4 regions of the Priestia sp. ST2 genome follow, and region 2 is predicted to be linked to each of the others. Evidence: predicted binding sites of a transcription regulator. Region 2 holds the regulator's gene; each other region holds the start of a gene.

Region 1 (5,033 bases), on a different contig from region 2:
ATCACGCTGTCCATTATGTATCATTAACCAGTCTTTAAGGTTTTTGGGGAATGTTAGTCCCATCTTTTGTTCAACCTCTGCAATTTCTAATTCAGTAGCTGCTTCTTTAAGCGTTCCTGCTGCTTCTGGTCGATTTATTTTTAACCACTGCTCAAACTCATTCCAAACTTGCTTCATATTAGGAGCCTCCTTATATAACGTCATTAAATGAATCTAGGAAAAATGATTAGATATTTTTTAAACTTATACTAATTATGTATGGAAATCTTATGTAAATAAACGGTTTTATTATTTTCTACTACATGAAACGAACATCAATTAGCTCGCTTAACCTCATTTTGTTCGTTTGCTTACATCCTTCATCTATAAATACAAATAACCCTCCAAGGGAATCTACAAATTGAATAACTCCTGTTTCCGTTATACATTGCCCATGCTTGTAATACGTAAGGTATACTTTTTTATGTGTATGGAGAGCTTCGATCAAGGTAAAATTAATTTGTTCCATTTGATCTTCTGTTAAAAAAGGTTGAGGTATTTCTGATTGCTTTTTTATAACTTCTTGTAATCCTTTGTATTGCTCGGGCATAGTGGCAAACGGTCGCCATTTTTTCATTCCTCTGTTTTGCATGTCATCTTCCTCCTTTATGCTTTATGACCTCCTAAAAGGCCGTTTCGATAACGAGCTGTTGAATGCTCGAGATGGCTTGAAGCTCGCAGAACGCTATTCTTCCCATAACGCATACGAATTTCATCAATCGTTTTAGCAAGGGCATAGGCTCTTTCGCGCTGGTCAATATCTTCAAATAAGCTCATTTGCTCTTCTTCTTGAATAAGGGTGTTCGATAAAGAAATTCCAATCGATCGAATGGGCATTCCGCTATCAAATGTGTGTAGGATGGTTAAACAATAAGGGAAGATATCTTGACTTAAATTCGAAGCTCGCTCCATTTTCTTTTGCCTCGAGAAACCTCCACCTGTTTGTTTGCTGTAGCCAATGGATAAATGAATAGTATGTGCCACGACTTGATGCATACGTAAACGAAAGCACACATCGTCTAACAGTTCTAATAGCAGCAATTCCACTTCTTTTCGATTTGTATAGTCTCGAAACAGAATTTGACTCTTCCCGAATGATCGAGAGCTCGGAATATACACGTCAGAAATGCGACTAAAATCAATTCCATTTGCATGTTGGTGGATTTCCTCTCCTAAGACACCAAATTCTTTACGTATCATCTCTACAGAAGAAAGAGCGAGTTCTTTTATGGAGTGAATGCCCAAACGATTTAAGCGTCTTTCCGTAGCAGACGAGATTCCCCAGAAATCCTTCATTGGGTGAATCGACCATAATTTGAAAGGAATATCTTCGTATCGCCAATAAGCTACCCCTGTTGTGCTATTCTTGGCCTCATGATCTAAGCTCACCTTAGCCAGTAAGAGATTCGGACCTATGCCTGCAGTAGCTGTCAGCCGTGTTTTGCGATAAATCTCGTTGATGATTTTACGGGCTAATTCTTTTGGTGTGCGAGCGAATAAATGCAAAGAAGCTGTGGCATCAATAAACAACTCATCAATGCTATACGCATGAAAATCCTCAGGAGCCACATACTGTAATACCAAACTAGAAACATAGTTCGAAGCCTTGACATACCTTTCCATGGATGGATTTACGACATGGATATCTTTCCTTCTAGGAATGTCGAAAAGACGGCTGCCTGTTTTGATCCCTTCTTTCTTTAATAAGGGTGTGGCAGCTAACACAACTGATCCCGACCGCTTTGTATCTCCTACAACTGCCAACTTTGTTTTTAATGGATCTAGCCTACGTATCACGCATGAAACAGAAGCAAAGAATGCTTTCATATCAATACAAATAATGACTCTGTTTGGTAGATATTCATAATCCATTGGAATAACTCCTTAAATAAAGAACGTTTGTTCTCTATTATATACGAACAAATGTTCTTTATTCAATAAAAACTCTAAAGTTTTCCCGATTATTGTTAATATAATAGGAGACAAGAATATTGTGAGTAAATTTGGAAGATAAAGGAGATGGCAAATGAATAAGAAAATGACTAACTATATTATCTTTTTTTCATGGTTTTTATTCTTAGTTCTTTTGTGGATTGTCGTTTCATTATTCAAAGGTGAAAATGGACAGTGGTGGTCTATGTATCGTTTAAATGCAGACAAATACGGCCTTTGGGCTTTAGAGATTTCTTACATAAAGTTTAGTATTGCTGCTTTTATCTCATTAGCAATAGCTTATATGGTGAGTTTTGGATTCAAAAGAAAAAGATAAGGTGAAATAAAGTACTTTGAAAGTAATATAGATCGTTGGATTTAATCGGAATAAGAAATAATGATAAAAAGACCCTAATTAATATGTTAATAAGGTCTTTTCAGTATCTATAAAATTTATTATGTATTTTATAGATATTAAATAATTGATTTTACTTTTGATGTTCAGCCCATTTTAAAAAGCTTTATAAGTTTCGTAGTACTATATTTATAAACTTTCTTGCATGTAATTAAATCCCATTAATTAATAGAATAATATACGCGTTTTGAATATTATTTATGATCTTTTCAAAAAAATATCCGTATTAAACTACTTAATGTACGCGATTTGAATAAAGATTTTGTTTTTTAATATTATTTTTATTTTAATAATGAATAATGAACGGAAAATTGATAATTTTTAAATTTTATTAAAAAAGTTTATTTTTTATATTGAAATATGTAATTTGACTGTTTATAATACAAAAAAGATAAGTTATTTGCAGGTTTAGTTGTCTGAAAATTTAATTTTTTATGAAGAATATTATTAATGGGGGTTTCACCGTGTCAAACAAAGTACCGTTTTCTTTTATAGTAATCATTGGTTTAATGTTATTTGCATTATTTTTTGGAGCTGGAAATTTAATATTTCCTGCCATGCTTGGCCAGTCAGCGGGAGCAAATATCTGGTCAGCAAATGCAGGTTTTTTAGTTACTGGAGTAGGCTTGCCTTTACTTGGTGTACTAGCTTTTGGATTCTCTGGAAAGGAAGATTTACAATCATTAGCAAGTCGCGTACATCCTATCTTTGGTTTAGTATTTACAACTGTTCTTTATCTAGCTATTGGACCTTTATTTGCTATCCCACGAACAGGTAACGTCTCTTTTGAAATCGGACTTAAACCTTTCATTTCTGAAGGCTCTAGTTCTATAGCTTTACTTGTGTTTACTATTATATTTTTCAGCATTACATGCTTTTTTTCTCTCAATCCGGCGAAAATTGTCGATATTGTCGGAAAATTCTTAACGCCAATTAAATTAACATTCATCGGAATTCTAGTTCTAGTAGCTTTTATTCATCCTATTGGAAAATTTCAAGCACCCACAGAAAAATATGTAACAAACTCTTTTTTTAATGGGTTCCAAGAAGGATATCTAACAATGGATACTCTTGCATCTTTCGTTTTCGGAATCATTATTATCAATGCAATTAAAGAAAAAGGCGCTAAAACAAAGAAGCAAATTATAACTGTTTGTCTAAAAGCTACAGGAATTGCTGCTATTATTCTTGCAACTATCTATTCTGCCCTTTCGTACATGGGCGCTTCAAGTGTAGAAAAGCTTGGGCATTTAGATAATGGTGGTACGGTGTTAGCGAAAGTTTCTGATTATTATTTTGGAGAATATGGAGGATTACTATTAGGCTTAATGATCACAGTAGCTTGTCTGACAACTAGCGTAGGGCTTATTACTTCATGCTCTTCTTATTTCCATAAATTATTACCTTCTATTTCTTATAAGAAAATTGCGATTAGCTTATCCGTGTTTAGCGCAATCATCGCAAATGTTGGATTGAATCATTTAATTTCTTTTTCAGTACCTGTTTTAACAGTGCTCTATCCATTAGCAATCGTTCTAATCTTTTTGACTTTCCTTCATTCTTTATTTAAAGGATGTGCTGAGGTATACCAAGGCAGCCTATTCTTAACATTTGTTGTAAGCCTGATAGATGGATTAAATGATTTTGGTTTACACATCCCTGGTATTGACCAATTATTTACTTACTATCTTCCTCTTTACCATATTGGATTAGGTTGGATATTCCCTGCAATTATTGGAGGTCTTGCAGGTTATGGAGTTAACTTGTTTAAAAATAAAGAGCAATTTACTTCTAAATCAACAAGGTTAAATAAATAAATTCACTTTAATTCTCTGATTAAATTAAAGCATTTAGATGACCACTTTGAAGCCTCCTTTTATTACTATTTCGCACTTAGTATAAAATGAAGTTTCAATTAACTTCTAAATAAGGGAGTATAACTATGAAGAAAACGTCACAAGCTTATAGCTGTATGGATGCGTTAGTATTTAGATAAGATTAAAGAAGATTTAATGGGAGAAGATGAATTGCTTAAAAATTCTCTTAAATAATAAAGCAAATGTAAAAAGAGGCTTTTACTTACACGAAGTAAAAGCCTCTTTTTACGCGTTTCTCTTGTTATATATGTTTTTAATAAAATATTATTAGATTCCTGTTCTTAGATATAAAAAACTTCTATATTTCCCTTTTTTGTAACTTATAACTGCAAAAAAATACATATTAAAGGTTAATATATACCCCGATAAAACCCAGAAGATAATGTAGAACTATCTATTAAAATCAAAAAAGGGCTATAGTTAGCTCTTTTTTGATTTTAATAACATATACAATATCTAAAACTGATTAACATAAAACGATTTTATAGGAATAAATAAAGCCTCAAGAAGTGTTACATACTTCTTGAGGCTTTATTGTAGTTATGTATTCTTTAACTTATTACTTGGTCATAGATAAATAACTGTATCTAAACTTTCAATTAGATATCTATTTACTAACCGCATTGCTTCAATACTATTATCAAACTTGTAGTCCCACTTATAAGCACCTACTTTGGATGCTGGCTCATACTTAGCTAAAAACCATTTTTTATTTACATTCATCTCTATATTTTCCTTTATAACCTTTATGTTTTGCCATCTAAATAGAC
Region 2 (5,033 bases):
AGAACGATTGGCGATACCGTTATTGCAGTACATGTAGCCTTTGATCGAGAAAGCGAAAAGAGAATGGAAGAGAAGTGGGAGAAGTGGCAGCCTGATATTCGTATTGTTACGTTTCATTCTCAATACCGCAGCTTAGTGCGGCCGCTGTTTCGATTCATCGATATGGCTGAGGAAAAAGCCCGGGAAAATAATATGGCTATTACGGTCGTTATTCCGCAATTCATTACGAAAAAAAGCTGGCAAAATATCCTTCACAATCAGTCCAGTCTGCTGTTAAAAGCACATTTGCTTTACCGTAAAAATGTAATTGTTACAACTGTACCGTACCGTTTTAAAAAATAATGAAACATGACTAAAAACCTCCAACTTGTATGTTGGAGGTTTTTAATTTTTAAATTCACATACACTAACCGTAATCGAATCTCATCAAAGGCGCAAACGGAGGGATTGTATGAGTGAATTAATTAAATTGTTGCGAAAGGGAAATAAATCGGCCATCATGGCCGCTGTAGTTAATACCATTATCTCTATCATTAAAGGAATTGCTTTCGCTTTAACAGGGAATGTAGCAATGTTTGCTGAAACGATGCACAGCTTAGGAGATGCAGCTAATCAGTTTTTTGTCTTTATAGGTTCGGCATTAAGTAAAAAAGCCCCGACCAAAAGATTTCCAAATGGTTTCGGCCGATTGGTTAATCTCGTTCTATTAGGAGCGGTTCTTGTAGTAGGGATTATGGCGTTTGAAACGATTAAAGAAGGATATCACCACATTCTTCATCCCACGAAGTCTTCAGGCTTTATTTTAAATATTGCAGTACTTGGCATCTCGGTGTTACTTGAGATGTTTGTCCTATTTAAGGCGATGAAAGAAATTTTGCACGATGTCGGAATGGATACCGCAGAGGTCAATGTTTTTACGCAAAGCTTTGTTCATTTAAAGAAAGCAAAGCCGGCAACCAAGCTGGTCTTTATGGAAGATCTGGTAGCTACTGGAGGAGGCGTATTGGCGTTAATAGCCGTTTTCATTTCACGGTTTACACCTTTTCACCAAGCTGAAGGAATTGCTTCTATTTTGATTGGGCTTATGATGTTTTTTGTAGTAGGACGAGTATTTTTAGATAATGCTGCTGGAGCGCTAGGTGAAGCAGATAAAGAAATGGAAATAAAAATTGGCGCGATTGTCATGCAAGATGTACAAGTGCGTGATATTCAAACGTTAATGGTGATGAAAGAAGGAGAAGAGCTTCACGTTGAATTAAAAGTAGAAATTGATCCTTCTTTAACAGTGGCAGAAGCTGATGATATTAAAGATCGTCTGGAAAATCGTATTTTACAGGAAAAAGGAGTAACGGATGTCATTATTGAATTTGATGAAGATGATGGAATTCCGGACTGGGCGCCAAGTGATTTACAGCTTCAAAAAGAATAAAAAGAAGAGGTTAGGACAAAATTATTTTAATTGAAGAAGATCCGAACGATGAATCGAGGTTCTTGACGGAGAATCCAATTCGTTCGGATTTTTTCATTGGTATGGTGAACGTAGGTTTCGTGTTTTTAGTTGCTTTTAGAGGTTGATTGGAGGGCAAGACTCACTGCCCGCGGAAAGCGAAGTCTTGCACGGAAGTCAACAGCGGTGTAACAAGCAATCCCTACTAGCTTATTTATTCCATTTGTTCCCCTATAGATTCGCTTGATTTAGTTATGTCTCAATCTCTTCTTTTTTATCATGTGTTTTCTGATGCGAACAGCTTTTATGTTTTAAACCGATCTTTTAATAAATTCCATAGGGAACTCACTCCGAGACTAATGCTGATCAGAATTCCTGATAGAGCTACTATTAAAGCGATATATTCAAAGATAGAAAACTGCTTCATACTATCCCAATTGATGTTTCCCTTTAGTTTGCTAATAACTAAATTCATTCCGTAAATACCGGAAAGAACCGTGTAAATCGTTAAAATTAATAATAAGTAATTGTGACGCTTAGCTGCGATTTTCTCTTGGTTTTGGTACAAAGTACCAAGAGTTTCTTTGACTTCTTGATAAAGAGAATTGATATGGAAGATTTTTTTAAAGAGCTCAGAAAACTCTTGACCTTCTGTGCGAGAGCTAATTTCTAAAAATAAATATTTACCTGAGAACACGGTAATAGAGCGGATTAGTCGTTCAATGCCCTCTGAATTTTTATGAAACGTGAGCTGAGAATACTCATAAGATAGTTTTAGCAACACGATTTTATAGAAAAAATGTAAAAATAAATTATAGTAATGCTGGCCAAATAGATGATTCATCAAAAGCTGATCCGTTTTAGAGTCTGTCGATTTAGAAATACATGAAAACACATGGTCTGTTATGACGTAATAGGTTTCAGGAGCCCATCTGGAATACACGTGTTTAGTATTATACGTTTTAATATACTCATGATTGTGTGCAGAAATAAACGCTTTCCCGTCAGGCATATAGCTATTTAGCTGTCCAGTACGAAATAAAGTTGTGGAATTAATCTCTTGCTCTTGATTTACCGTTACATAACTTAACACAAACATCCGTTCATCGATAAAATAAGGAAGGCTCCCCACATGCTGTTCACGTGTGGCTTCTTTCTTGATGTGTTCGTTCAAAAATGGCGCGAGCTGTGAAAAAATATAATCTTGTACTTTGCTATAGCGGTGGTGTTCATAGGTAATGGTGGATCCATGCTCTTCAGCAAGCTTCGGTTCTAATACACGAAAATGATTCATGAACTCTAAAATATCATCATAGGTGTAATGATTATGGCTCATCTCAGTGCGAATGGTCATGACGCCAATTTCAAAAGGACATAAAAAAACATCCACAGACAGCACGTTGCTAGACACGGTGGTGGAGGAAGTGTGTAACGTAATGGCATGGTCTATTTTTTTTGAAAATCGAAGCAACCCTTCTTTTTCGCACGAGTCAGGGAATAGAATGCATTCAATGTAAGGAAGAAAATATTGATCCAGGCTATCATGAGATACGTAATATTGTTCTCCGTAGTATTCTTTTTCTAAATGTTTGTTTTGAATGGAGAAAAACTCGAACAAATTTGCTTTCAGCGCATGAACAAGCTGCTCTTTATTTTTTCGGTCAAAGGAAAAAGGAAAAAGAAACATGTTCATTGCTTTGGCAGGTACAATGGTTTGAAATGGTTCTGTTTTCCTTGGTGTATTGGTCATAAACTACATCCTTCTTATGGTCGGTTGTATTTCCTTGTAAGAGTCGAGGAAATGCAGGTAGAAAGTAAAAGGTAAAACAAGCTTTATAAAAACCGTTCTACCCGCCTGCAATGATTCAACGTATCATTTATAATATGCCAATTTTTTTAGAAAACAAACGTAAAAAAAACCAACTAACATCATCATTAGTTGGTTTTACATACAGTGTCTGATTAGTGAATCGTGCGATATACACCAGTTACTTTTCCTAAAATCGTTACGTGGCGAAGAATAATAGGCGCCATCGTTGAATTTTCAGGCTGTAAACGAACGAAATTTTCTTCTTTAAAGAAACGTTTTACCGTTGCTTCGTTGTCTTCGGTCATAGCGACCACAATATCTCCATTATTAGCTGTTTGCTGCTGACGTACGATTACCATATCGCCATCTAGAATACCTGCTTCAATCATACTTTCTCCCATAATTTCAAGCATAAATACATGATCATCTGGAGAAACGAATTTATCTGGAAGAGGGAAATATTCTTCCACATTTTCAACAGCTGTTATAGGCAGACCCGCTGTTACTTTACCGATAACAGGAACATTAATGACATTGCTTTTAGGGATGTTTACTTCGTCTAGTTGAAGAACTTCGATTGCTCTTGGTTTTGTCGGATCTCTGCGAATTAACCCTTTGCTTTCTAAACGAGCTAAATGCCCGTGTACAGTGGAGCTAGAGGCTAATCCTACCGCTTCCCCAATCTCACGAACAGAAGGCGGATAACCTTTTAATTTTACTTCATGCTTAATAAAATCTAGTATGTCTTGTTGACGTTTTGATAGCTTCATATTTTTCACCTCGATTTTAGCTATTCTTTAGGTGAATTATACCACGTGATGTGTCAATATACAAACATAAGTTCGAAGAATTCCATTGACAGAAACAAATGTTCTCAATAAAATAAGAACATATATTCTGACAGGGGGATCATAATATGCAACAATTCTTACATTCTATGAAACATTACGCTATTTTTTTTGCAGTTATCGCTGCACTTACATATGTATTGACGCTGGTTTTAGGAGCGGATAAAGTAGATTTAGACAAATATTCAACGGTTACTATTACAAAAGGAGATACGCTTTGGGAATTGTCCAACAAGTATCATAATCACCATCATTTGACCACCAATGAATTTGTCAAATGGGTTGAAGACGTCAATGATTTAAACTCAGACACTGCCCAGTCTTTATCTCCTGGAGATAAATTATATATTCCTGTTTTAAAAAAAGAGTTACATAATCAAGTGGCAATTGAACAGTAGTGTGTAACGGCCGTTCCTGAATATTGTTAGAAGCCGAAAAGGTCGTGATAAAAGTGGATGCCATTATTTATTGCCGTGTCAGTACGGATAAAAAAACCCAAGAAACATCTTTACAGCGCCAGCAAGAAGAATTAAAAAAGCTTGCTGCTCTTCACCATCTAGACGTAAAAAAAGTCGTAATGGAAAAAGCGAGCGGATATGAAGTAGACAGAGAGGGTATTTTGGATGTTCTTCATACAATGAAAGAAGAAAAAATATCTGTGTTGCTTATTCAAGATGAAACACGATTAGGCAGAGGAAATGCTCGAATTGCGCTGCTTCATGCTTTTCATAAAGAAAATGCTACCATCTATACGATTAGTCATCAAGGCCAGCTTCAGCTTTCAGAATCTGATTCAATGGTGTTAGATATTATTAGCTTAGTGGAAGAGCATCAGCGGAAATTACATAATGCTAAAATTAAAAGAGGAATGAAAAGAGCTGTAGAAAACGGTTATCGTCCGCAGCAAAATTTAAAAAATCAAGGAGTT
Region 3 (5,033 bases), on a different contig from region 2:
ATGTTAGGGCTTGGCCTAGTCGCTTATATTTTTCATGAAATGGACGAGAGATCTAAAGAAGTTCCAAGGACTAAAGTAGAACATAATAAAGAGCAGTGGGAGCATGATCCTAAAGAGAAGTAAATAAAGGCAGATAAAAAGAGAAGGGGTAAAACCCTTCTCTTTTTACTATATAATCAACTATACTTAAATACTCTTCTTCATGCCACAGTCGCGGTATTGGTGTAAGAAAAATAACCCTTTTAAGGTTGAAAGTGGTATAATACCTTCATAATAATAAACTGTACTGTGAGGATTTGAACAATGAGCTTTGATGCGAAACCAATTTTTGAAACAGCAGCGAATTTTGAAGCAGCAAGTCTTACTTTAAATGAAAAAATGCGAAAAGGGGCAAATTATATCGAAACCCATCTCGCTCCATATGTTACCCTCAACGCATTTTCGATTGAATTATATTTAAAATGTCTATATGCTATTGAGAATGACAACAATGCTCCTAATGTTCACGCCTGGGACAAGTTGTTCGAACTATTGAGCGACGAAAGCAAAAATGAAATTGAATCCATTTATGACAATAATGTAAAAAACTCTAACTCTATACAAATATTGTTGAAACGTGTTCCAGGTACAAATGTTGATCTAATCAATGCTTTACAAGAAATGAGTGGAGCGTTTGTTAAGTGGCGGTATGTTTACGAAGGTTCAATCACTGGCTATCCAACAGCTACAGCACTAATTGATGCTTTAAAGGCTAGAATTAAAAAACTGAAGACCAATTGGTGAATTTGTAATATATAAGATACACCTTTCGATGGTACGATTAAATAAAAAAGAGAAGGGATAAAACCCTTCTCTTTTTACTATATAATCGTTTATACTTAGATACTCTTCTTCATTCCACACTCTCTACATTCACGTAAGAAAACGCCACCTTTTACAGAACTTTTGAAGTAAGCAGAGTTGCAATTGTCGCATCTGCCACTAACCTTATCCGGAAGTTCCGCATATTCATATACTTTAGTAAGATCTATTTCTTGCTGCTCTTTCTCTTCCATGTTGATTACTCTTTTCTCATTGTCTCTTCTTAGATTACCACAACAGCCATTCCTTACTTCTTATACCTTATGTATACTCAAAACAAATTACTGCTTTTCTTAATTCTTTATTGAAAAATAAGTAGATACGGTCTGCACCATAAGCTTGAAAATAGTAGCCTGTAGCAAATCCGATATATGTAAATGGATGACCATCCTCATCTTTTGGCACATACAGTAGATTTGTATAGTCAAAAGCCTCGTCTTCGCTAACACAGTCTTCCAGTAATTCTTGTCCCTCTTCTGTCATAAAACGTATATCGTCTAAGATTCCATTCACCTTAGGATAATCTAATCCCCATCCACTCGTCTGTTTTTTAGCAAAATCTTGCTCTAATGCTTCTGTAGATGTAAAAGCCTCTCCAAAGCTAGAATAGGGGTAAATTTTCTGCTTACGTTGAAAAAATTCTTTGCGTATTCGGTAGTCTTTTCCATTTAGTGCATAGGATTTTTCTAGTATGTTGGAAGATTCCTGCTCAATTTCGAAGTACTGCCAGTCTGCTTCAAATTTATATTTTCCGTCAATAACATCAAAACCCAACGTATCTTCTTTCGTAAAATTCGTATGAAACGGTTGAGTAAACTCACCTACACACCCTTCATGAATTTCCTTCGCTGATACAATATGTAGCCACTCGTCCCATTCAGGTTCAATACATTGTAGGTTGATGGAACAAATAGGTAAAAAATGTTTTTTATGCTGTTCCAAGTTATCGTAAAACACACCTTCGTATGAAGGAAATGGTTTAATAAATTGTTTAGGAATGTTCATCATTCTTCCTCCTTACTCAACAAATTTATAAATAGTTCACCAATCTACTTTAATTTTACACGAATCGAACATCAATCAGCTCACTTAACCTCATTTTATTTTTTAATTCAAATACTTCATCGATGAAAATAAAGAGATCTCCCAGGGAATCAACAAACTGAATCAATCCTGTCTCTGTTATACAGTGGCCTTGCTTATAATAGGTAAGGTAAACTTGTTTATTGGTATGTAAGGCTTCGATTAAGGTGAAATTGATTTGTTCCATTTGCTCTTCTGTTAAAACAGGTTGAGTTACTTCTATTTGCTTATTTATAACTTCCTGCAATCCTGTGTATTGTTCTGGCATACTCGCAAACGGGCGCCATTTTTTCATTCCTCTATCGTCATTCATGATATCATCCTCCTTTAAGCTTTATGGCCGCCAATAAGACCATTTCGATAACGAGCTGTTGAGTGATCCAGATAGCTTGAAGCCCGTAAAACACTATTCTTTCCATAACGCATCCGAATTTCATCAATCGTTTTCGCAAGAGCATAGGCTCTTTCACGTTGATCGATATCCTCAAATAAGCTCATTTGCTCCTCTTCTTCAATGCTTGTGTTTGATAAGGAGATCCCAATGGAGCGAATCGGCATTCCATTATCATATGTATGTAAGATGGTTAAGCAATAAGGAAAAATATCTTGGCTTAAGTTTGAAGCTCTTCCCATTTTCTTTTGTCTGGAGAAGCCTCCACCTGTTTGTTTACTGTAGCCAATCGATAAATGGATCGTTTGAGCCACCACTTGATGCATGCGTAAACGAAAACAAACATCGTCCAATAGCTCCAATAGTAATAATTCCACTTCTTTTCGGCTTGTATAATCTCGAAAGAGAATCTGACTTTTCCCAAAGGAACGGGAACTAGGAATGTACACATCGGAAATGCGACTAAAGTCAATCCCATTCGCATGTTGGTAAAGTTCCTCTCCCATGATGCCAAATTCCTTTTGTAACATCTCCTTTGAAGAAAGAGCGAGTTCTTTTATCGTATGGATGCCTAGATGGTTTAAGCGTCTTTCTGTAGCTGACGAGATCCCCCAGAAATCTTTCATTGGATGAATCGACCATAACTTAAAGGGAATATCTTCATATCGCCAATAAGCAACTCCTGTTGGACTGTGCTTCGCTTCATGATCTAAGCTAACTTTAGCCAGTAAGAGATTAGGACCGATTCCTGCGGTAGCTGTCAGCCGTGTTTTGCGATAGATCTCATTAAGTATACGATGAGCTAGTTCCTCTGGTGTTCGAGCAAATAAATGCAAAGAAGCTGTTGCATCAATAAACAACTCATCAATGCTATACGCATGAAAATCCTCAGGAGCCACATACTGTAACACCAAGCTAGAAATATAGTTCGAAGCCTTGATGTATCTCTCCATGGATGGATTCACCACATGGATATCTTTCCTTTTAGGAATTTCAAACAGGCGACTTCCTGTTTTGATCCCTTCTTTCTTTAATAAAGGTGTGGCAGCTAACACAACAGATCCCGACCGTTTGACATCTCCTACAACCGCAAGCCTTGTTTTCAAAGGATTTAAACCCCGTATGACAGAGGAAACCGAAGCAAAAAAACTCTTCATGTCTATGCAAATAATGACTCTGTTTGGTAGCTGCCCATAATCCATTGGAATAACTCCTCAATAAAGAACGTTTGTTCTTTATTATATACGAACAAACGTTCTTTATTCAATGGAATCTTTTCCCGATTATTGCTATTAAATTTGTAAAATTCTCCTTAGGTTTTTATATAATCAGATATTTCTACTATGATATTATGGATAAATAAGGAATCATAATTGGTTGAAAGGATGATGATTTTTTGTTAGCTCGATCAGAAAAACCTAAAATGGTAGAAACTAATAAACAAAAAGTTGACCGGAACGTGAAAGAAATATTTGATAATGCTATATTGATTTTTCAAACTATAAAATCCATTTCATTTCATAAATTTCTCATCCAATTCATAGCATCTTTAATTGTAACGGTTGTATACGCAGCTACTGACATAGATACTTTATTATTGTTAAAAGTCTCAACAAATGGCTCTGTATTGTACACAGTGTTATCAGCCTGTTTTTATACATTTCCTCAAGCTCTAATATTTTATTTACTATTCAGACAGAACATTAGAATATTTTTTAGAAAAGTAACAATGCAGCATTTTAGAATATCCCTTACTGTAGCAGGTGCATCATTGGTAGCAGCCTTTTTTATGCACGATTTTTTAGTATTTGGGCTTTCATACAATCCGACTGCACAATCCGAGATTGTAAGTTTTATCCCAAGTGATATTTTTAATTTCATCATTCAATTATTAGGTGAAGAACTACTCTTTTTTTCAGCGTTCTTTTTAGGTTTGAAATGGTTCACGAGGAGAAAAGAACCTCTTTATGCTCTTAGTATAGGGGTATCTGGTTTATTAGCGTGTTTAGTGTTTGGATTAGCTCATCTGTGGACATATGATTTTAATGTACTTCAATGCGTAATATCAATTGGTTTGCCTTCAGTTATTAAAATTATACTATATTTAAAAACTAGAAACTTATGGAGTACATATATAGCGCACCTATTTTTCGACCTACTAATAATTGCTATAACCTTATTTTTAAGAACCATAACTTAGATATTTTCATTTGGCTCAGCCAATATAGGGGAGGATTAAAAATTGATTAAGTATGAAGATTTAACTGGAAAAGTCTTTGAAAGATTAACAGCTATTGAGTATGCAGGATCGAAAAAATGGAAATGCAAATGCGAGTGTGGCGAGGAAATAACTACACGTGCATCTGCTTTAAAGAATGGAACTACTAGGTCATGCGGATGTCTTAAAAAAGGTAAAAAGCCTAAAGAGGACTTAACTGGAAAAGTAGTCAACAAATTAACTGTTGTGGAGTATGTAGGGGCAATAAAGGGATACCACATGTGGAAATGCAAATGTGAGTGCGGGGAAGAGGTTACCAAACGAACAGGAGATTTGAATTCTGGAAAGCCTAAGTCATGTGGCTGCATAAAAAAAGTGAGTAAGACTGAACCTTGCTGTTCCATAAAAGGGAGTAATCCTAGCACTAGAGAAGATTTAACGGGGCAAGTTTTTGAAAGGTTAACCGTTATTGAGTATGCA
Region 4 (5,033 bases), on a different contig from region 2:
TTTCCTTCTTCTACATCTACTAGCCAAAGCTCTCGTACAGGCAGCTCGTCATAGCGCTTAATAAATCCTTCGACAAGCTCCGGCGTGTAGCTTGAACCTCCGCCAATGGTTACAATTTTAATTCCTTTTGTCATTTCAATCCCTCCGCTATAATGAATGATTTTAAAATACGTTATCCAACACTTTGCTGTTCTTCTTTTACCGGTGAACAATCTATAGAAGCTCCGGTTTCTTCTATAAGTTTTTGTTTGTCCCACATTTTAAAGAATGGAAAATAGACGCCAAACGATACCACCATTAGCACAAGCTGCAGAACAGCCCCTGATATGCTTCCTGTAATTAAGTAGCCGCTAATCACCGGCGGCATTGTAAACGGCGTGACAATTCCTATTGGCTTTGCAACGAGGCCGATATCCATCGATACATACGTAATGATAACCGATAGAAGCGGCGCTAAAATAAACGGAATAATCATAATCGGATTTAATACGATAGGCATTCCAAAAATAACAGGTTCGTTAATATTAAAGAAGCCCGGTCCGATGCTTAATCTTCCTAGCTGCTTCATTTGCTGGCTTTTCGCAAACAGCACCATCGCCAGCACAAGAGAAAGCGTAGTGCTGGACCCTCCTACAAACACAATATCGTTAAATTCATTCGTTACAATATGCTTCACTGGCTCACCAGAAGCAAGAGCGGTTGCGTTTTCCGTTGTTAGCGTAAGCCATACAGGCGTCATGACAGAACCAACAATCGTCGCACCGTGTAGCCCCGTACTCCACATAAGAGTAATTAAGATAAAAATCAGAATCGTACCGACTAAGCTTGTACCAATATGAGTTAAAGGCTGTTGCAGTAAAACCGTCACGACATTATGTAAATTCCCGAAGTCTCCGACGTTTTCTACAAGCAAACGTAGCATCCATATAACCATTACAGCGCCAAACCCTGGTATTAACGCTGAAAATGAACGAGCGACAGCTGGTGGAACGGTTTCTGGAAGCTTAATCACAATATTTTTTTGAATAATCTTCCGGTAAACTTCTGTTGCGATAACAGCTATGACCATCCCCACAAAAAGACCTTTACTCGTGAACATCGCCGTTTGGTAAGCTGTTTCGACCATAGCCGTTCCATCTGCGTTTTCTCCAATCGTATACGAAACAAAAGGTGTCCCGACAAAGAAAGCAGCTAAAGACACTGCACCTGAAGCAAGTGCATCCACTTTATACGATTCTGCTAAGCGATAGGCAATCCCGAACGTAGCTACTAAAGCCATAATTTCAAACGTTCCTCGGTACGGGTATAAAATGCTTGCTTTTAGCTTAGGATGTTCTGTTAAAAAATCTGTGTAGGCTTGAAAAGGCAAATTGGCTAAAATTAAGAAAAGTGAACCGATAATAATAAGGGGCATCGTCAGGACCATACCGTCTCGTAATGCTTGAAGATGACGCTGCTGAGCAGCTTTGCCAGCAAGCGGCATAATATATGTTTCAAGTACACGATTCATTTTGCTCAATTGATTCCCTCCTATTTCGAAACTAACTGCTCAGCAGATTTTAGCACTTCTTCTCCGTTACACATTCCGTAATGAACCGGATTAATAACCTCTACTGGAATTCCTTTTTCCTCTCCTAACTTTTTCATTTGAGGAAGCAAGTAGCGCACTTGCGGACCTAAAAGTAAAATATCTGCATCATCAATATGATTTCTAACCGAGTCTCCTGGTACTGCCCAGATTTTGCACGTTGTCTCTTTTTCTTTTGCGCTTTTTTCCATTTTAGTCACTAACAAACTTGTAGACATCCCTGCTGCGCAGCATAGTAAAATATTCATTTCCAATTCCCCCTTGATCAGTGATTGATTAACATCCATAAATGAGATAAGTATCTTGCTAAGGTGTTTTCTTGTTACCTTCACTATATATTGAAAACGCTTTCAATTAAACGTAATATTTTTCCGTTACCAAAGGAAAAATATTGTGTGAATATTCTTTAAATTCTGAGGGGAAGGAATTGTAAATCAAATTGAATTGTGGTAGATTCTTAAAAAAAGATAAGCAGCTCACCCATCTAGGTAAGCTGCTTATCGGCCCTTATTATAACCCAGTAGAAATTGTCTCCTGATGTGAGATTCCTAGGTGGCGGTATGAGATGGTTACTTTTTGTATACTTATATTATCTGCAAGAGAAAGCGCATATATCTGATCACTTTCTTTTCCTTTGTGCGATCTTTCTAGCTGTTCGTCAGGGCCTGTATGCGGCTGCAGCTTCACACTTTGCAAGCTCTTAAACGTATAGCCTTTTGTTTCTTCGCTAGTAAAGTCTCCAAGAAGGAACTCTTTTTTATCATTGCTTACTTGTATTTTTGCATATTCGGACGTTTTGTTTCCGTTGATACGGATTTGTTCTATTTGAATATCTCCTAGAGAGCCCTTATTACCTATAGAAATCAGCTGAACTTTTTTGTTCTTGGCACAGCCAGCGGCTTTAGCCTCCAACGATGCACTCATTTTTACAAATGTATATACTCCAACAAATACGATAATCAAGATACTAGCTATAAGAAAAATCTTTTTCAAAAAAACACTCCTTACCTGACTTTTTCATGAAATACAGCTTCTGTTTATTGTCTTTTTCATATACACGCATCTGCAAATTTCTTACAAGCTCCTATCAACTCTTCTTTTTTAGCAAGCTGACAAACCCACTCTTCAGGAATACCATCCAGCTGATAATATGCTCCTGCCATAGTACCTGCAATAAAGCCTATTGTGTCTGTGTCTTCTCCTAAATTCACAGCGGTAAATACAGCTTCTTTGTAGTCATCGCTTTGCAGAAAAGACCAAAGAGATGCTTCTAGCGAGCTGACGACGTATCCAGTTGACCCGATTTCATTTCTCGCTGCGTGCGGCAAGCTTAGGTTTAACACTCGTTCATACGCAGTGAACTCTGCTTCATACTCCGTACCTGTTAACTGCTTTTGACAAAGATTTACCGCTTTTTCATATGCTTCAAAAGGCTGGTCGCCGTCAAGAAGACAAATAAGCAGCTCCACGTATATAATGCAGCCAAGCGTAGAGCGCACATGGCGGTGCGTGACGTGAGCAATTCTTTCTATTTCTTCTTTTCTTTTTATAAAGCTAGGTTCCTGACGTAGTGTAAACGCAAGCGGAGCAATACGCATAAGCGCTCCGTTTCCGTTGTCGTATTCAGCACTTCCTCCCCACTCTTCTTTAGGAAGCCCGCTTTTATAGCGGCGAATCGCTTCGCTTGTGGCAATGCCAATATCAAACATTTCTCCGTACGGCGTCCAGTAGCCATTCGCCCAATAGCTCGCAAACTTTTGCATCAAATCATATTCATCTTGTTTGTCTAGTAGATTATCAATCAAGCACATCGTCAGAGATGTATCATCTGACCACGTTCCTTTAGGCTGGTTGTATGTACCGTAGCCTGTCATAGTTGTGATCCGAAATGTATCGCGTTTTTTAAACTCAACTGGAACGCCTAAAGCGTCTCCAACAGCTCCTCCTAGAATCGTAGAAAGGACTTTTTTATGTAGCGTCATGCAATCAACTCCTTTTTCTTATTGTAATTGTTTGATTTTGGAATTTGCAAGAGATCTCTTGCCTAGATGCTTTTTCTTCTTTATAAAATAGGAAGAAATATAAAGACATCCCTTCATAATTCTCTAAAACAATTGACCACCAAGAACAAACGTTCTATGATTACTTTGTAAATATATGGAGGTGAAAACAATGAGACCCGAACTTACAAAAAATTTATCTATCAATGACTTCACGGATTTTTACTGGCTCAAAACCGAGCTGCAGAAATTTTGCCGTGAAAACAACATGAGCCCGTCTGGATCTAACATGGAACTTTCAAAAAGAATTGAAGTGTTTTTAACAACCGGTGACACTCAACACTCAGGAGCACCTTCTAAAAGACGCTCGTCCTCTAAAACACAAGCGCCGCTAACATTAGATACCGTCATTGGGGAAAACCACCGCTGCAGTCAAGAAGTACGGGCTTTTTTTAAAGAAGCCATTCATCCTACGTTTCATTTTTCCACGTATATTCAAAACTACCTTAAAGAAAATGTAGGGAAAACCTATCGAGATGTGGTAAAAGCGTGGCATGAAGAAGAAGAACGAAAAAAGCAGCCTTCTTATCAAAAAGAAATTGCGCCTCAGTTTGAGTACAACCGCTTTATTCGCGATTTTTTTAACGATCCGAAAAACAAAGGAAAAAGCCGCGATGATGCAATTGTAGCGTGGAAGCATTTGAAACTTCAGCCTGGAAGCAATCAATACCACTCTTAAATCAAACTCTACATAAATAAAGAGCATTAAAACACCACCTCAAGAAAAGGTGGTGTTTGTGCACGCCTGTAGATTTCTTCACATACGCATGTGCTGTTTGTTACGGCGTAAAATCTTTAGCTATAAACAGACTCTTTTTTAATTAAACCAAGCGTCTGTGAAGTGGACGCATGAATTTCGTTAAAGAAGTCTGGATGATCAACTAATGACATGCCATAGGAAGGAATCATTTCTTTTATTTTTGGCTCCCACTTGTTCATGTTTTCTGGGAAGCATTTTTCCAATACTTCAAGCATAACGTGAACCGCCGTTGATGCACCAGGCGAAGCGCCAAGAAGTGCAGCAACAGAACCATCAGCCGCACTTACAACTTCTGTACCAAACTGAAGCGTTCCTTTTCCTCCGGCTTCCGTGTCTTTGATTACCTGAACACGCTGGCCTGCTACAACGATATCCCAGTCTTCGCTTTTAGCGTTCGGGATAAACTCACGCAGTTCTTCCACACGTTTTTCATTTGATAACAGCACTTGCTGAATCAGGTATTTCGTTAACGCCATTTCTTTGACGCCTGCTGCTAGCATGGTTAAAATATTATTCGGTTTTACAGAACTGATTAAATCCAAGTTTGAACCTGTTTTTAAGAACTTTGGTGAAAATCCGGCAAACGGGCCAAACAACAGCGTCTTTTTGTTATCGATATAGCGTG

What was found. Region 2 encodes LexA, which represses DNA repair genes until DNA is damaged. Its sites were predicted from a motif close to CGAACATATGTTCG; they were not measured.
Region 1: a site for LexA is predicted at 1,956-1,969, ahead of AC0KUU_RS11135 (Y-family DNA polymerase). Genes of this name have one in related genera too.
Region 3: a site for LexA is predicted at 3,581-3,594, ahead of AC0KUU_RS23580 (Y-family DNA polymerase). Genes of this name have one in related genera too.
Region 4: a site for LexA is predicted at 3,713-3,726, ahead of AC0KUU_RS06540 (DUF6434 domain-containing protein). Genes of this name have one in related genera too.

Annotation. Positions count from the first base shown of each region.
Region 1 covers NZ_JBVVNT010000002.1:927,523-932,555, forward strand. Annotated here, with positions in the region: gene AC0KUU_RS11125 (SMI1/KNR4 family protein) at 1-177, opposite strand, end outside; gene AC0KUU_RS11130 (YolD-like family protein) at 299-631, opposite strand; gene AC0KUU_RS11135 (Y-family DNA polymerase) at 646-1,911, opposite strand; gene AC0KUU_RS11140 (hypothetical protein) at 2,066-2,308, shown strand; gene brnQ (branched-chain amino acid transport system II carrier protein) at 2,851-4,203, shown strand; gene AC0KUU_RS11150 (hypothetical protein) at 4,831-4,986, opposite strand.
Region 2 covers NZ_JBVVNT010000001.1:797,252-802,284, forward strand. Annotated here, with positions in the region: gene AC0KUU_RS04035 (APC family permease) at 1-342, shown strand, start outside; gene AC0KUU_RS04040 (cation diffusion facilitator family transporter) at 452-1,429, shown strand; gene AC0KUU_RS04045 (magnesium transporter CorA family protein) at 1,752-3,197, opposite strand; gene lexA (transcriptional repressor LexA) at 3,410-4,027, opposite strand; gene yneA (cell division suppressor protein YneA) at 4,174-4,503, shown strand; gene AC0KUU_RS04060 (YneB family resolvase-like protein) at 4,557-5,033, shown strand, end outside.
Region 3 covers NZ_JBVVNT010000006.1:55,517-60,549, forward strand. Annotated here, with positions in the region: gene AC0KUU_RS23555 (hypothetical protein) at 1-123, shown strand, start outside; gene AC0KUU_RS23560 (hypothetical protein) at 304-783, shown strand; gene AC0KUU_RS23565 (DUF8096 family protein) at 879-1,055, opposite strand; gene AC0KUU_RS23570 (siderophore biosynthesis protein) at 1,123-1,866, opposite strand; gene AC0KUU_RS23575 (YolD-like family protein) at 1,922-2,257, opposite strand; gene AC0KUU_RS23580 (Y-family DNA polymerase) at 2,272-3,537, opposite strand; gene AC0KUU_RS23585 (CPBP family intramembrane glutamic endopeptidase) at 3,732-4,535, shown strand; gene AC0KUU_RS23590 (hypothetical protein) at 4,578-5,033, shown strand, end outside.
Region 4 covers NZ_JBVVNT010000002.1:33,798-38,830, reverse strand. Annotated here, with positions in the region: gene AC0KUU_RS06565 (6-phospho-beta-glucosidase) at 1-134, opposite strand, end outside; gene celB (PTS cellobiose transporter subunit IIC) at 173-1,519, opposite strand; gene AC0KUU_RS06555 (PTS sugar transporter subunit IIB) at 1,531-1,836, opposite strand; gene AC0KUU_RS06550 (hypothetical protein) at 2,099-2,581, opposite strand; gene AC0KUU_RS06545 (ADP-ribosylglycohydrolase family protein) at 2,638-3,570, opposite strand; gene AC0KUU_RS06540 (DUF6434 domain-containing protein) at 3,761-4,327, shown strand; gene AC0KUU_RS06535 (malate:quinone oxidoreductase) at 4,444-5,033, opposite strand, start outside.